Regions from separate parts of the Brevibacillus sp. SIMBA_040 genome, predicted to be linked through region 1. Evidence: riboswitches for the same ligand, from Rfam matches in the RefSeq annotation. Region 1 holds a riboswitch; each other region holds the start of a gene.
What was found. A riboswitch is a leader RNA that binds a small molecule or an ion and turns the genes downstream of it on or off. The one in region 1 is predicted to bind cobalamin.

Region 1 (4,171 bases):
CGCCAGCATCGCAGGAGATTACGCCGGAAATCATTTTTAATAGGGTTGATTTGCCGCTTCCATTTGGACCGATGATCCCGAAAAATTCTCCCTTATTGACGGAAAAGTGGATGTCCGCCAGAACCGCCGTCTGATGATATGACTTTTCTAAGCCAGTGACTTGAATCATTGCCTACCTCCTGCCCAGCCGTTTGTTCTGCTTTAACAAATAGGCGAAAAATGGTGCCCCCAGAAAAGCAGTAACGACCCCCAATGGAATTTCTGTTGGACTCAGTAGCATTCTCGCCACTGTATCTGCCCAGAGGACATAGATCCCACCGCAAATCGTCGCCATCGGTAACAGCAGTCGATAATCCGGACCTACCATCAGCCGAACGAGATGTGGCACGACTAGACCGACAAAGCCAACAATTCCCGCAATAGAAACAGCACCTGCCGTCAAAAGCGTAGAGACGATCAGGACAACCAGCTTCGTTCGTTCCACACTGACGCCCAAGTGAGCTGCTTGCCGCTCTCCTAGAGAAAACAAATTCAGTGCGCGTGCGTAAGAAACGAGAACCATCAGGCCGACAATCAAATAAGGCATTAACACATATGTAAAGTCCCAACCCCGAAATGACAAGCTTCCCATGAGCCAAAAGACGATCTCGTTTACAGCTTTATCCGATAGAGACACCATAAACGACACAAGCGAGCCAAGGAATGCCTGTACGACCACTCCAGAGAGCAGCAATGTCTCTGTTTGGAGCTTTCCTTGTGTATTCGCCAGTCGAAGTACAATCCACAAGCTGACAAATCCCGTCAGAAAGGCCACAACCGGAATACTCCACTGCCCCAAAAAGGAGATGTGCAGACCAAAAAGGATGAGAAAGGCTGCACCGACTGCTGATCCTGAAGCAACGCCCATCGTATACGGATCAGCGAGCGGATTGCGCAGCACCCCTTGAAAGCCAGCTCCCGCAAGAGACAGACACGCCCCTACCAAGACAGCCAATATGACACGTGGAAACCTAATCTTCATCACAATTTGCTCCGAGGATTCTTGCCAACTGACCGGTATCAGGTCACCCAGCCCGGGAAGCTGATGCATCAAAATCAACCATACCTCTGAAAGGGGAAGCTGGGCTGAGCCGAGCGAAATGCTGACCACCATAGATGCCAGCAAAGTGAGGCAAGCCACTCCTCCCCATAACAATAGACGCCTTTTCATTTTATTTCACCAGGTCAGGATAGATCGCCTTTGCTACTTCCTTCAAGCCCTGTGTAATACGTGGGCCAGGACGAGAGAGCATATTTTGATCCATGCCAAGCACTTGCTTATCGCGAATGGCTTTCATTTTTTCCCAGCCTTTGCGCGAAAGGATGATGTCCTCTAGCTTTTTGGACGTCGCCGTATCAACGATTCCGTTTGCATACAAGATCACATCTGGGTCATCCTTCAAAATCTTTTCCTCGCTAATGGCATTCCAGCCCTCTGTATCCGATGCGACATTGATCGCTCCAGACAGGGTAATCAGCTCATCCATGAACTCTCCCTTTCCCACGGTCCAGCCAGGGGAGAACTCCAGGTAAACTTTTTTCTTTTCTTCCGGTTTTACGTTCTTTACGGCATCTGTCACTTCCGCAATATCCTGCTTCATTTGTGCAACCAGTTTTTCTGCCTGCTCCTGCCGGTTCGTGATAACACCCATGGCAATAATATTGTTCATGATATCATCCAGCTTTTTCGGGTGCGTTACGTAGACAGGCATGCCCAATGATTTCAGCTTGTCAGCAACAGCCTTTTCCATCGATATGCCGCCGATAACGAGATCCGGGTTATGTGACAGGATGGCTTCCTCATTTGGCGTTACGACCCCACCTACCTTTGGTTTTGCAAGAGCTGCTTCTGGATAATCATCATATTCAGAGACTCCGACAATCCGATCATCTAAGCCCAACGCGAATAAAATCTCGGTTTCAGCCGGAGAAGTAGAAACAATTCGTTCAGGAGCCTTTTGGAATGTTACTTCTTTACCTGTCGCATCTTTCAACGTTAGCGGGTATGTTGTCTCCTTCACAGGGCTAGTGGCAGGATTCGTTTGAGATGCTTCCTTCTTCGCTGGAGTCTGGGCATTTGGTGCTGGCTGGCTGTTGCCCGCTCCCGAGCACCCAACCAAGCTCAAAGCTATCAAAACAGGGATGAATAATGGCAGCGATCGTTTCATTGTAAACTCTTCCTTTCTTCCCTAACTTAAAAAGCCCCTTTGCGTCCTCTACGGAGCAAGGGGCTGGCATTCAGGATGAACTACGTCATAGGTACCACCTGAGCTAGCCGACCCTTTCCGCGAAGGTACTGGCGCAATAAACAAACAGGCAGGTCTCCTGGCTTACGGCACATATGAATGCCGCTTCACAGTGGCGGGACCGCGCCGGATTTTCACCGACTTCCCTTTTCACCCCGTTTCTTTTACGAAGAAACAAGGCACCTGTTTGCATGAGGACTATTTTATTGTAAATAAGGTTATGACTCACCCACCATGATAGCACTCATCCAGAAAAAAAAGAATGAAAAAGAAAACCAAAGCCCTGACAGGTCCTTGGTTTTTCCATTTGTTTCACTATTTTTGTCTTTTTTGTAAATAGTCGATAATCCCCATCGAGCAAACTTCCAAATCCAGCTTTAAAATGCCAAAGACTTCGTGGTGGGCAGAAATACCAGCAGTTTGCAAATCATCCGCTACCCGATTCAAAAGTCTTGAAGCGAGCTCTTCGTAGCCAAGTCCTGCCGCCAAGACGGCCTCCCCTTCCGCGACAAACACAGGTAGCCATTTTGTTACTTGCTGGTACACATCCTCTACCTGGTCAGTCATACCAAAATGACCAAAGTAAATCCGATCCAAGCCACGCTCGCGATAACGTGCAATTGAGTGTAGCATCTTGTCAGGGTCAAACTGGTTGGGAGAAGTCGAAGGCAGAACGAGATGCAGACCATTTTCTTTGAGCTGCGGGTAATGTACTCCTGCCGTATCTCCTGTAAACATCCCGTTACTCACTGGGTCGTAGATGCTGAAATGATGGTTGGCGTGACCAGGTGAGTCCAAAAATTCCAGTGTACATCCAGGTCCAATCGACAGCGTCTCTCCATCTGCCTTTACGATTAAGCGATTCTCTGGAACAGGGACGATCGGATCGAATAAGGACTCGAACTGCTCACGGTATACCACTCGGGCACCCTCCATAAGTCTACTAGGATCAACCAAATGTCGCGCGCCTTTTGGATGGACGACGATTTTGGCATTTGGGCACTCTTGCAAAAACAAGCCCGCACCACCTGCATGATCCAAGTGGATATGTGTGACGATTATGTATTTTACCTGGTCCAGAGAATATCCCAGCTTGGCCAGACCTTCACGAATATACGGGACAGATGGACTTGGACCGGTTTCGATCAAAGTGAGCTCCTCTTCTGCAATCACATAAGTGCCTGTCCGCCCAGGCAAGCCCAAATCAAAGCCGTCAATCAGGTGAATTCGCTGCCCCAGATGAAGTGGTTCTGTTGTCTGCATACAATCGTTCTCCTTCTCTTGTTTTGTTCGTTATCGTTTTTGAACACTGCCTGCCTTTTCTTTACTTTACTGTATCATTTTACCTCTCGTCATTTGTGCCAGTTCCGATTGCTTCTGCTGCCTGATTGAGCTGTTCACGTGCTTTCCGGCAGCTCCACGGCCTGATTTCGGTATCCCAGCTTTGTCAGTGTTAACTGTACCTTTGGACGCTTTCTTTTAGCGGTTCCAACGCTCGTCAACTCCTTCTTATGACAGGAATGGCATTAACGCCTCTACAATGACGTCTGGACGATCTAAGTGAATAGAATGTGTAGCATGCCTCGCTAAAATGAAGGTACCTAGATTGGACAATGCCACCTGTTCTTGAATCAATTCCTGCCAAATGGTTTCGATCATGTTTGCTTCTTCTGCGGGAACACCGTCTTGAATGGATGATAGTACTGACTGAATAGGATCGCGACCAATAACGGTAAGCGGCACTTGAGGAAAACTATCCATTGCCTTAATTCGTCGAGCACAGCCCTCCCAATGTTCGATTTCCGAAGCCATTGCTTTGTACAAAAATGGACTGCACAAAAATGTCTTGATTTCACTTTGTGCCCAATCGGATAGCCTTTTGTGAG
Region 2 (4,171 bases), on a different contig from region 1:
CGATGACGCCCATCGCACCCACGCGGCTGTCCTTCATGATCGCGAGCACCTGCTCACGCGGCCTGCTGCTGCCAAGCCCGTCCGCCAAATCCATCCAGCCGTCCAGGTGAAGGCCACCTGTTACATAAATCCAGACACCCAGTGTCAAAATGGCAGCGAGCCACGGACTAAACAAGTGCACACCTGCCTGGTGCACACCCCATAGCAAAAGTCCGATTACTACGCCGACAGCCGGGTACCAGTTGACGCTCTTTTTCCAGGCAGCTTCAGAGGGTCGCAGCCATGGAACCGGAATCCGGGTAAAAAAGGAGATGGCGTGAAAAAAAGCATTCATCCCTTGATCCTCCACGGTATTCCAGACAAGACGGCATAGACGACATCCGCTTGACGAGCACTCATCTGGTTGACATCCCCGAGCACATCGGCGAACCATCTTCCCAGCCGATTCATGGCGACACCGCCAAGCCCTACCTCGCTAGTGACAGCAATCACCGTTTGGCTGGATGCCTGAACCTGCCTGAGCCAAGCTTCCGCCTCCTGCAAGAGAGCCGCTGTGTGCTGCTCGCTGCGCCATTTTGCTTCCTCAATATTCATTAACAGATTGCTGACCCACGTGGAGAGGCAGTCAATCAATACGACATCATAATCAGCACTTGCGTCTGCATATTCAGATAGGCGCTCGCCTACCTCCATACAGCCCCAGTCGCTTGGACGGCGCTTTTTGTGCAGCTCGATTCTGGCACGCATTTCGTCATCCCAAGCCTGACCTGTTGCTACATACAGAACACGCTTGCCCGAAGCCTGCGCCAGCTCCTCTGCAAAACGGCTTTTTCCCGAACGGACACCGCCTGTTACTACAATCAGACTCAAGCGTGTCCACTTCCTTCCGCCGCGACCTCGCACAGAGCAGCAATCAGTCTTTCGTTTTCTTCTCGGCTGCGGACTGCGATACGCACATCATGCTCAGTCAACCCCGGATACATGGCACAGCTGCGAATCAGGATTCTTCTTTTGCCGAGCCGCGCTTGCAATTGCTCTGCAGGCAAATGCTTCGGTGAACGAAGCAAAAGAAAGTTCGCTTCACCAGGCCATACCTTCCACCCTAGCTCATGCGTAATTGCTTCTGACAGATACGCTCTCTCTTTGGCAACCAGCTGGCGTGTTTTTTCCTCGTACTCATGCTCCTTTAAGCATAGCTCACCTGCAAGCAAAGCCAACGAATTGACGCTCCAGCTCACCTGCTTCTCACGCATCTGCTCGATCACGTCTGGATGGGCGATGGCATAGCCGAGGCGCAGGCCTGGAATCGCGTACATTTTCGTCATCGAGCGCATCAGGATGACCCTCGGATACTGCTCCAACTGTGTCGCTAGCGTAAATTGCCGCTCCGTTGCGACAAAATCGAGAAACGCCTCATCTACAATCAGCCAAGTGTTTGTCTCAGTGGACCACTGCGCGATTTGCACAAGCTCCTCCGGCTCATACAAAATCCCCGTCGGATTGTTCGGCGACCCGATAAACACCAGATCCGCCTTCTCAAGCAGACGATGCAGCTCTTCGTGGTCCGGCTTGTAGCCATTTTCCTCTTTTCCATAGCAACCGATCACACGCGCGCCAAACTGCTTGGAAAGTTGCTCATATTCCGAAAAGCAAGGATACACAACACCGACAGTTTGCGGCTTGAGTCCCAATATTGCCAAAGCCATCGCCTCTGCTGCTCCATTCGCGGGCAAAAGCCACTCCTCACCCAGTCCAAGATGCAAAGCAAGGGCCCCGCGAAAGGAACGATGTCCCGGATCTGGATAACGGACGATCGCAGACAGCGAAGCCAACAGCGTCTCCGTCACGCTAACTGGCATTCCCAGCGGATTAATATTGGCACTGTAATCGAGGAAATCTCCTGGGGCTACACCAAAGCGCTGGGCTGCCGACAGTAAATCGCCGCCGTGTCCGTAGGTTTCGAGAATACCCATTAAAATTCAACCCCCAGCACAGCTGGAATCCCCTCATCGTAGTAATGCTTGACCGGCTTCATTTCGGTAACCAAATCGGCCATGTCCATGATCTCTTGTTTGGCACTGCGTCCTGTGATTACGAGGTGAATGTGACTCGGACGACCCTGGATCGTCTCCAGTACGTCTGATAGTGGCAGCACATCATCGATTGGAAAACGATCAATCGCCAGCGCATTGTTCAACTCATCCAAAATGACTACGTCGTACTCGCCGCCCATCAGCTTTTCACGCGCAAAGCTCCACGCTTCCTGCAAAGCTGCCCGATGCTCTTCCGGAGTCTTTGTCCAAGTAAAGCCAACTCCCTTTTGCACGATCTCGATCCCGAGCCGATCAAAAATGATCTTTTCTCCATACGTCCGTTCTGGTGATTTAATGAACTGAATCATCAATACTTTTTTTCCACGGCCGGTCGCTCGTACAGCCAGCCCGATAGCTGCTGTCGTTTTCCCCTTGCCGTCACCTGTATAAACCAAAAGCAAGCCCCGCTTTTTGTCTTGCTGACTCATCAAAGCCACCCCCTCATCGAAATAAAAAAACGCCTTGTTCTCCTCTTATCGTGTAAGGAAAACAAAGCGTGTGGATAGCATACTTCACCGATCCTCACCTCTTCCTTTAACCCGAAGGAATGCAGTGCAAAAACAAGAACAGGCAGGTCTCCTGGCTTGAGGATCATCGCTATTCTTCTCCTTCCCGCTCCCTTGTGGGCAGTGGATGGCGCCGTTGCCATGAAGAATAGCTACTCTCTTACAGTGGCGGGACCGCGTTGGTTTTTCACCAATCTTCCCTTTTAACCCTGCTACCGGGAAAAGCTTTTTCGCAGTAACAAGGACCTGTTTGTATCGTATTCAATTCATTTTTCATTCTATGACAAGCACTTGTTTTAATAATAGCAAATGCTGGTCGGGATTCAAGCAAAAGCTGAGAAACAAACAAAACTGGAGTGTAAAGACACGCCTCTCTATCCGAAAATCATCATATTGCAGAAAATTAAATAAAATTACAATTTACTAAAAACTATTTTTCGGCTACCATATTGCCAAAGCCATCCAAAGGAGGTGAATTTTTTGATATCTCCCCCAATCCCGAAACTAACTGATCATGTCCTACCCAGCACACTTCCGGTAAAAGAATGCGGCGAGGCAATGGTCCCGCTCTCTACCCTATCAGCAAGAATCTCCGTTTATCCAGCTTACTATCGCCTGGGGTATGCGGGGACAACACCAGAAGCGTACTTGCGAAAGGAAGCTGCCCGAAGACTCGCTTCCGCTGCCGAACAGCTGCCCAGCGGCTATGAGTTGGTCATACTGGACGGGTGGCGTTCCTTTGAGGTACAGGCATCCCTATATGAAGGATTTCGTCAATCACTGCTCTTGAAGGGCTGGCAAGAGGGCGCTGCACTCGCCGAAGAGCTGCGCAAGTTTGTCGCCCTGCCCACAACTGACATTACCAAGCCGTCTCCTCATCTCTCGGGAGGAGCTGTAGATCTGACTATTGCCGGACCAGATGGCTGGCTGGATATGGGTACGGACTTCGACGATTTCACAGAAGCTGCTGCGACCAGGCATTACGAAGAGCTTTCGCAGCCGACCGAAAATGAAATCGTGATCCGCGACAATCGTCGTCTGCTTTACCATCTCATGACTAGCGCAGGCTTTGTCAACTATGCAAAAGAATGGTGGCATTTTGAATACGGCACCCGCAGCTGGGGACAGCAAACGCACCAAAGACCAATTTATGGCGGCATCTTGTCCATGGAAAAAATAATGGTTGAATAAATAGAATTTTTACAATATATTAAAAAATAATTAAATATAATATATTTGGGGGTCGAATTCATTGAAGCGTAGCTGGTCTTATTTATTCACTACCCTTCTGCTAATCCTCACCATGGTGACGGCAGCTTGTAGCAGTACGCCAGCAAGTCAATCCCAAGGCGAAACAAAGCCGGCGGAGAACAAACCGGCAGAGCCCGCACAGGCAAAATCGACAACTCCTGCTGACACCCTGTTCGTAGGGATGACTGCCGACCAAGGCACACTGGATCCCGCCGTCACCTTTGACAACAGTGCCTGGAAAATCACCTACCCTACCTACCAGCGTCTCGTAGAGTACGATGGCGGCACCACAGAAGTAAAGCCTGGCTTGGCAAAAGAATG
Region 3 (4,171 bases), on a different contig from region 1:
AAAGAGAAATAGATTGACGGGGGAATTGGTTGGTGGATGCAACGAAAAAGTCGAAAATCGTTATTGCTTCATTTTTAGCAGGAGCCGTTTTATTAGCAATTGTAGCAGTTCTCGGTATGTCGTCGACAAATGAAGAGCATATGACGACAATTCAGCAAGTGATCAAGGAACAAGGTGGAGAGATCGCCGCCAAAGGCATTACCATAGTTCCGGTAGATGAAAGTCCATTCGAAAAGAGCGGGAAAGGAAATACGATTTATCGCATTTACTATACCAAGGATGGGCAAAATCTGACTGCGTGGTTCCGCTCTGAGAACCACTCCTCTATAAAAAAAGAACCGGAAGAGTGGATTCTTCCCTAACGTAAGAAAAATCGACTGGGAGAGAGAGGAATCGCCATGACCCAATTTGCTGGATTGCGTGAGCTTGCAGGGTTGATTAGACGACTGGAGCCTGATCTGTCGGGAGCATCTATCAGTATCCTGACTCATGAAAATCGAGAAGAAATCACAAAACAACTATTAGACGGACTAGGTGAGCGTGTACCGGTTCAAAACAGTGCCGGAGAATATGCCAATCATCTCGCTGTGCTTCGTGTAGGGGCGAATAAATATACGGTAGCACAGGACTGGCGTGAGGTTTATATTAGTGAAATCAACTACTGCTTCTGCCGCATCCCTCCAGGGGCGCATGGACTTTTGGTGCATCATACCGACTATCCCGGTGTTATCTACGATGTTTCGAGAAAGCTGGCTGATTTCGAGATCAATATCTCCAAGCTGAATGTATCCCGAGAGCAAAAGGGGAAGAATGCCTTGCTCATTTCTGTAACGGATGAAGAAATTACACCAAATGTTGTATCCGCTATCGAAGAACTACCCCAAATCAATAAAGTGGTTTCCCTTCAGTAATTCGTAAGGGGCCAAACGAGACACCGCCTGCAGCGTGTGGGCGGTTTTTTTGCGTTGCCCTAAGTAAATACTCGCTCAAAAGGATATGCTAACGGTTATATGTCTTGATTATGTGATAGTAAAGGCACAAGGAGTATCTGGTATGTTTTATCTACTACTTATGGCTGTTATCATTTGCGTAATTGCTGGTATTGTATTGCTCGCAAATAGAGTCTTTTTGTGGGGAACTGTGCTGATCCTGAGCGGCCTGGGCTTATTGTTGTTGATGTACAACAGGTATAAATCGAGGGTGAGAAATAGCTGCGACTGTATGCCTGACATTCCGTGCTTGGAATGTCACACGCCGGATTGCCTGGATTGCGGTGGTCATTCATGAAAGTAGACAAGAGACTAGCCTTTCTCTCGTTTATTCCCTGTCATCGCCTGCCGTCCCGTTCTATTTATTTGAACGGCAAACCTTTTCCGTTATGCGCACGGTGTATGGCCATCTTGCTTGGATACGTTTTTCTACCTGCGCTTTTTTTGGTGCCCTTGCCTTTTTATGTAGGCCTCCTAATGCAGGTGCCGATGCTAGTGGACGGCATCACGCAGTTTGGGAAGTGGCGAGAATCAACCAATCAGATTCGAATCATAACAGGGCTTTTAAGTGGGGTAGGTCAAGGTGTATTGATCGTCTCAGCCGTTAATTTTCTAGTAGAATCGCTAATGTAGCAACTCTTGCTCATTATGCTTGACTACTACGACATATTGAGGTAAAGTAAGTTTTACCAACTACATATTGATGCGGAGAGGTGTTTGCCAACTAGATTTGGCAGACTTAATAGGGAAGTCGGTTAGAATCCGACGCGGTCCCGCCACTGTAATGAGAGAGTTCTATTCGAGGAAAGGCCACTGATCAGATGGGAAAGATCGGGAAGGCGTAATAGAACGTTTGATCCCGAGCCAGGAGACCTGCCTAGCCGTTGACACGCTGTAGTACCTACGGAAGATAGGGAAGTGTTCGAGCGCTCAATTCGCATGCGAATTGATATGATCAAGTATCATTATGCGCATTCGACATTTTAATCGTCGGATGCGTTTTTCATTTGTACAGAAAGTATACATACGCAGTAAAGGATGAGGGATATGTTAATTGCTTTTGATTCAAAAACAGGGAATGTACGCAGATTTGTCCAAAAGATCGATTTGCCACATGTGGAAATTAATCCTGAGATGATATTGGATGAACCGTTCATATTGGTTACGTACACGACCGGATTTGGACAAGTACCTGAAAAAGTGACGACATTTCTAAAAACAAATCATTCCTTGCTGCGAGGCGTATCGGCAAGCGGGAACCGCAACTGGGGTCAAAGCTTTGCCAAAAGTGCAGATACGATTGCAAATCTTTACGGCGTTCCGGTAATATCTAAATTTGAATTATCGGGAACAGGCCGAGATGTGGAACATTTTACGAGTGGGGTGGCAGCAATTGCGACATATTGAATTGAACAACCAACTGATGCAGCGTGGAGAAGACGGATTTTTTCAGCTTGAAAAGGATCGTGAAGCCGTTGCAGATTTCATGAAAGAAGTTGAGGAGAAAACCTTGGCTTTTGCAAGTATTAAAGAACGGATGGACTACCTGATTGAAAATGACTACTACGAAAACGTCTACGTTACGTATACAGCTTCGCAGGTAGAGGAAGTCTTCCGTTTGGCAAAAGACGCTTCATTTCAATTTGCATCGTATATGGCCATCTCCAAGTTTTATAAAGATTATGCGTTGAAAACAAACGACAAATCCATGTATTTGGAGCAGTACTCGGATCGGGTAGCGATTGTCGCACTCTCCTTGGGCCAAGGGGACTTCGAGCTGGCCAAACGTTTGACGGTTTCCATGATGGATCAAAGACTGCAGCCAGCAACTCCGACTTTCTTGAATGCAGGAAAAAGTCGACGGGGGGAAATGGTTTCCTGTTTCTTGCTTGAAATGGATGACTCGTTGAACTCGATTAACTTTATTTTGGGAACGTGCATGCAGTTGTCCAAAATCGGCGGTGGAGTCGCTGTAAACCTGTCCAAGCTTCGCGGACGCGGCGAGCCGATCAAAGGTGTCGAGGGTGCAGCAAAAGGGGTCATGCCTGTACTCAAGCTTCTAGAGGATGCTTTCTCCTATGCGGACCAGATGGGACAACGCAAAGGATCGGGAGCGGCATACTACAACATTTTTGGCTGGGATATTAATGAATTCCTCGATTGTAAAAAAATTAATGCCGATGAAAAGTCGCGGATTAAGACCTTGTCGATTGGCCTCATCGTTCCGAACGTCTTTTACAAGCTCGCTGAGGAAAACAAGCCTTTGACTGTGTTTGCTCCATACTCGGTGTACAAGGAATACGGAGTTCATCTGGATGATCTGGATCTGGACGAGATGTACGATGAGCTGGTTGCCAACGATCGAATCAAGAAAAAAGTCGTGATGAGCGCACGGGACATGCTGACGAAAATCGCCATGATCCAGATGGAATCCGGCTATCCTTACATTATGAATAAAACAAATGCGAACCGCGATCACGCCTTGAAAGATATTGGGGCAGTGAAGATGTCCAACCTGTGCACGGAAATTTTCCAGCTGCAGGAAACCTCCTCGATCATGAATTACGGAGAAATGGACGTGATTCGTCGAGATATCAGCTGCAACCTGGCATCGCTTAATATTGCAAACGTGATGGAACGCAAAATGATTAAAGAGTCCGTCCACGAAGGCATCGAAGCCATCACAGCAGTCAGTGACATGACAAAGGTAGAAAATGCACCAGGTGTGCAAAAAGCAAATCGCGAGCTGCACTCTGTCGGGCTTGGTGCCATGAATCTGAATGGCTATCTGGCGAAGAACAAAATCGCGTACGAGAGTGAAGAAGCAAAAGATTTTGTTCGGACTTTTTTCATGATGATGAACTATTATTCACTCGAAATGAGCATGATGATTGCGAAAAAGAAAGAAACAACATTCCATGGATTTGAGCAATCGGAATACGCAAAGGGCACGTACTTTAACAAGTATGTAATCACTGATTATCAGCCACGCACGGAAAAAGCAAAGCGGCTCTTCGAAGGCATGTATATCCCGACTACCGAAGACTGGGAGAACTTGAAGCAACAGGTTCAAACTCATGGGCTGTATCACGCATATCGTCTGGCGATTGCACCAACCCAAAGCATTTCGTACATTCAAAATGCAACCTCCAGCGTCATGCCAATCGTCGAGCATATCGAAA
Region 4 (4,171 bases), on a different contig from region 1:
CTCCCCCTGACAAGCTAAAAAAGCTGCGATTTGCATAGGCATCCATGCCAACCCGTACAAGCGCTTCCTCGCAAATGTCGTGGTCTGCTTCTGTGTCTTGCTGAAACAGCCGCTTGTGAGGTGCGCGCCCCATCAAGACAATTTCCATCACAGTAAAATCAAATTCGATCGAAGACTCCTGACGGACAACAGCCATGCGCTGGGCATTTTCCTTGGCGGACAGCTTATATACATCGTCTCCGTCCAGCGAAATCCACCCCGCATGAGGCTTCATCGTACGATAGATGCTTTTAAGCAGTGTGGATTTCCCGCTGCCATTTGGCCCGATCAGTCCAACGAACTCACCAGCTGCGACCTCAAGCCCCACGTTGGACAGGATCGTTTTCTTCTCCAGATTGACTGATAAGTTATCCGCAACCAGCTTCATCGTCCGCTACCTCCAAAGGAATATGAATTGCGCAGCATCAACCAGATAAAAAACGGTCCGCCACATAGAGCCGTAATGATCCCAATCGGCAGCTCTTCTGGAGCAAAGGCTAGCCGTGCAATGGAGTCAGCCCAAATCAGAAAGATTGCTCCAAATAGAGCACTTACAGGCAGGACACGGCGATGATCCGATCCGACGACTACTCGCACGATATGCGGCATCATCAACCCCACGAACCCGATGGCTCCACTAATCGCAACGATCACCCCAGTCAGCAAAGCTGTGATCATCAAAAGCTGCTTGCGGAATTGGACCGTATTGACACCGAGTGTTCCCGCAGACTCTTCCCCCATCAGCATCGCATTGAGCGAGCGATATTGCGCCATCAATACAAACAGGCAGATCAGCACGACTAACGTCGGAATTGTGAGGTATTCCCATTTTCCTCCCGCCAGGCTACCACTCATCCAGAACAGAACGGACCGAATACCGTGCTCATTCGGTGCGGAAAAGATGATCAGGCTGGTAACTGCTGACAGAATGGCCGAGATCGCGATCCCCGACATAAGCAAACGTACTGTCGAGTTTTGTCCACCGATCCGCGATAGGGAAAAGATCAACAGGATAGACAAAAGCGCACCTGCAAAGGCTCCAAGTGACAGGGCGAATTGCCCAAACATGCTGAAGGCTCCGAAGAGAATAACCAGTGTGGCGCCAACCGAAGCACCCGAAGAAACTCCCAGTATGTACGGGTCTGCTAGTGAGTTTCGTACAAGAGACTGAATAGCTACACCTACTACCGAAAGGCCTGCTCCTACAATTGCCCCTAGCAGTACTCTTGGAAAACGAATATCCCAGATGATCGTTTGCTCACCCTTTGACCAATCAATGGGAATCCACTGACCCACTCCCGGAACTTGCGACAAGGCAATTTTCCATACCGTCGCAGGCTTGATATCTACAGAGCCCAAGGTGACAGCGATCGTGATGGAAAGCACCAGCCCGACTAGCAGGCTGATGATAATGAGAGGCATTTTGATCCGATGCAGAGTCATTCCCTCCTCTAGTAGAACTCTTTATTTAAATTTGTCCGGGTAGAGCCCTTCTCCCAGGATTTTCAGTGCAATCGGTGCGCGAACTCCCTCTGATGCTGCGGACAGTGGCAAGACGATCAATCTTTTATTTTGAATGGCTGGAATATCTGCCAGCTCGCGCTTCGTCAGCAAAAGGTTCTTTTTCTGATCTACCGTTTTGTCCCCGTAGTCCACGACTACAATCACGTCAGGCTTGCGATTGACAACCTCTTCCCAACTAACTTCTGCCCAACCCTTTTGAATATCATCAAATACGTTTTTACCGCCTGCCATTTTAATCAGGGATGTCATGTAATTGTTCGCTGCTGTAAAGGGGTTATCTTCTCCGCTATCATATACAAAAACCTGCAACGGCTTGTCCACAGAACCGATTTTACTCACTGTTTGATCCATTTCCTGCTTCATTTTTCCAATCAATTCATTGGCTTTATCCTCAACACGGAAAATCTTACCGATGTTTTGAATATCTGCAAAGACATCTTCTACGGTTGGGCCTGGCTTATTGGATGACTCTTGCAGGTACGATTTGATTCCAGCCTTGTCCAAATCCTCCATAGAGCCTACTCCTTTATCACCAAAACCACTCTTCCAGCCAGAGTAGACAAAATCAGGGTTTGCTGCCATCAGCACTTCTTTGTTTGGATATTTATCGGCCAACACTGGTACCTTGTCGTACGCTTCCTTGAGCTCAGGCAAAATCTGATCGTCCAAATATGCTGTTCCTACCATTTTATCTGCAAGACCCAGTGCAAGCATGATTTCCGTCACGTGTTGGTTTAAGGTAACCGCACGTTTTGGCGCTTCTGGATAGGTCATTTCAATGCCGTTTGTCGTGATAGTGACAGACTTATTGCCAGCAGGCTGCTCGGTCTTCGTTTCCGTTTTAGCAGCCTGCTCTGTTCCCGTTTTCGACTCAGTCGTGCTTGGTGCAGCAGAACCGCAAGCCGAAACAATGAGTACCAGCGCCATTACTGCTGCAATCCAAAATCCTTGTAAAACTTTTTTCATGTTTGCTTAACCCCTCTTTATGGATTTGAAATGATAATTAATTTTTGCGAATCGTAATCATTACGTTTTATTTACTTTTATCACTATACGCGTGCGTTAATGCTTTTGCAATTCTTTTCTTCAACCCCCTTTTCCGCACAAAAAAGCACCCCCCTTTTTTCTCAATCGGGAGGTGCTTGACAAACGTGGACACAGCTATAGATCTGGCTTTTTGTGCCTAGTTCTAGAATTATGCCTAAATTCCACATCTGCCCCATCCTCGTGGGTCGATTGTATCTGATTTCATGGCAGGTCTCCTGGCTTACGAATCGTCGCACACTAGCCTCCTTCCCATTCCAATAAGACGAAACAGTGGGTCTTGGCTAGGTACTCCTCGTTACAGTGGCGGGACCGCGCCGGTTTTTCACCGGTCTTCCCTATTAAGCTGAGGGGACGTATTAGATACGTCCAGTCAGCACCATGAAATGCTTATGAAGTTGTTTATTTCGTGCAATTTAACCGATTACAGTCAATTTTTTCGGGAAGCTCGACAATACTTCTACCCCTGTCTCGGTTACGACCACATCATCCTCGATACGGACGCCGCCTACGCCTGGCAAATAAATTCCTGGCTCGATAGTGAAAACCATCCCTGGGCGAAGTATCTCCTCATTTTGCTCATGCACAGAAGGATACTCGTGGACATCCATGCCGAGTCCATGTCCCAGACGGTGAATAAAGTACTCCCCATAGCCTTTTGCCGCGATGACATTGCGTGCGGTTTTGTCGATATGCGCAAAGGTTACGCCCGGGCGAACTTCGGCAATCGCTGCTTCATTGGCTGCCAATACCGTTTCGTAAATTTCGTGAAGCTGTTCGCTAATTTCACCAACTGCGAATGTACGGGTAATATCAGAGACGTACCCATCAGCTTCTACCCCGATATCAAACAGGAGCAGATCCCCTGCTTGAATCTCGCGCGTTCCAGGATTTCCATGTGGCAAAGCTGATTTTTCCCCAGCCAAAACCATTGTGGAGAAGGAAGGACCCTCTGCTCCTACACGCTTCATCTGGTATTCCAGGTCAGCGACAATCTCCATTTCGGTCATGCCGATCTTCACGGTTTTCAGCGTCTCTGTCAGTGCTTTTTCAACGAGCACAACAGCGTGCTTCATCCGCTCAACCTCGTCAGCGGATTTGATCAAGCGCATTTCGCGAAGCGGTGCTTCCACGTCTACAAAGCTAGTAGCAGAGACAACTTGTCCCATCGCTTCAAATCGCTCGACTGTCATATGACTTTTTTCGATACCGAGCTTAGACAAACCGCTTGGCAGTGTTTGTTTTAATACTTCGTACGGATTTTGCGTATCTGTATGTGTGTAGATGTTTTGGACGGATGAAGCCTCCGACGCTGCCTGACGATCAAGTGCTGGTACGATCAAGGCTGGTTCGCCCTGCACAGGAAGGACCAAGCCCAAAAAGCGCTCATGTGGATCTGTAAAAAAGCCTGTCAAATAATATACATGCTTGGGAGAGGTGATGAGCACCGCGTCCAGCTCTTGCTTCGTCAAAAAATCATGCAGCTTCGAAATGCGCTCTTGAAATACCTTTGTCACCTTACTTCACCCTGCTTTCGCCTAATATTCTATTGCGAGGATAACAT

Region 2: linked by a shared signal. The riboswitch ahead of cobO (cob(I)yrinic acid a,c-diamide adenosyltransferase) and the one ahead of SB752_RS10210 (ABC transporter substrate-binding protein) in region 1 are both predicted to bind cobalamin.
Region 3: linked by a shared signal. The riboswitch ahead of nrdI (class Ib ribonucleoside-diphosphate reductase assembly flavoprotein NrdI) and the one ahead of SB752_RS10210 (ABC transporter substrate-binding protein) in region 1 are both predicted to bind cobalamin.
Region 4: linked by a shared signal. The riboswitch ahead of SB752_RS23640 (ABC transporter substrate-binding protein) and the one ahead of SB752_RS10210 (ABC transporter substrate-binding protein) in region 1 are both predicted to bind cobalamin.

Annotation. Positions count from the first base shown of each region.
Region 1 covers NZ_JAWRXI010000005.1:89,571-93,741, reverse strand. The annotation lists gene SB752_RS10220 (ABC transporter ATP-binding protein) at 1-169, opposite strand, end outside; gene SB752_RS10215 (FecCD family ABC transporter permease) at 173-1,210, opposite strand; gene SB752_RS10210 (ABC transporter substrate-binding protein) at 1,212-2,207, opposite strand; cobalamin riboswitch at 2,338-2,487, opposite strand; gene SB752_RS10205 (MBL fold metallo-hydrolase) at 2,601-3,548, opposite strand; gene SB752_RS10200 (alpha/beta fold hydrolase) at 3,795-4,171, opposite strand, start outside.
Region 2 covers NZ_JAWRXI010000019.1:16,694-20,864, forward strand. The annotation lists gene cobS (adenosylcobinamide-GDP ribazoletransferase) at 1-334, opposite strand, end outside; gene cobU (bifunctional adenosylcobinamide kinase/adenosylcobinamide-phosphate guanylyltransferase) at 331-870, opposite strand; gene cobD (threonine-phosphate decarboxylase CobD) at 867-1,973, opposite strand; gene cobO (cob(I)yrinic acid a,c-diamide adenosyltransferase) at 1,973-2,521, opposite strand; cobalamin riboswitch at 2,646-2,864, opposite strand; gene SB752_RS25375 (M15 family metallopeptidase) at 3,080-3,790, shown strand; gene SB752_RS25380 (ABC transporter substrate-binding protein) at 3,852-4,171, shown strand, end outside.
Region 3 covers NZ_JAWRXI010000025.1:35,243-39,413, reverse strand. The annotation lists gene mnmA (tRNA 2-thiouridine(34) synthase MnmA) at 1-12, shown strand, start outside; gene SB752_RS28630 (hypothetical protein) at 33-362, shown strand; gene SB752_RS28625 (ACT domain-containing protein) at 399-911, shown strand; gene SB752_RS28620 (DUF2085 domain-containing protein) at 1,284-1,622, shown strand; cobalamin riboswitch at 1,684-1,884, shown strand; gene nrdI (class Ib ribonucleoside-diphosphate reductase assembly flavoprotein NrdI) at 2,037-2,396, shown strand; gene nrdE (class 1b ribonucleoside-diphosphate reductase subunit alpha) at 2,383-4,171, shown strand, end outside.
Region 4 covers NZ_JAWRXI010000016.1:68,060-72,230, reverse strand. The annotation lists gene SB752_RS23650 (heme ABC transporter ATP-binding protein) at 1-427, opposite strand, end outside; gene SB752_RS23645 (FecCD family ABC transporter permease) at 424-1,461, opposite strand; gene SB752_RS23640 (ABC transporter substrate-binding protein) at 1,504-2,529, opposite strand; cobalamin riboswitch at 2,799-3,006, opposite strand; gene SB752_RS23635 (M24 family metallopeptidase) at 3,024-4,124, opposite strand.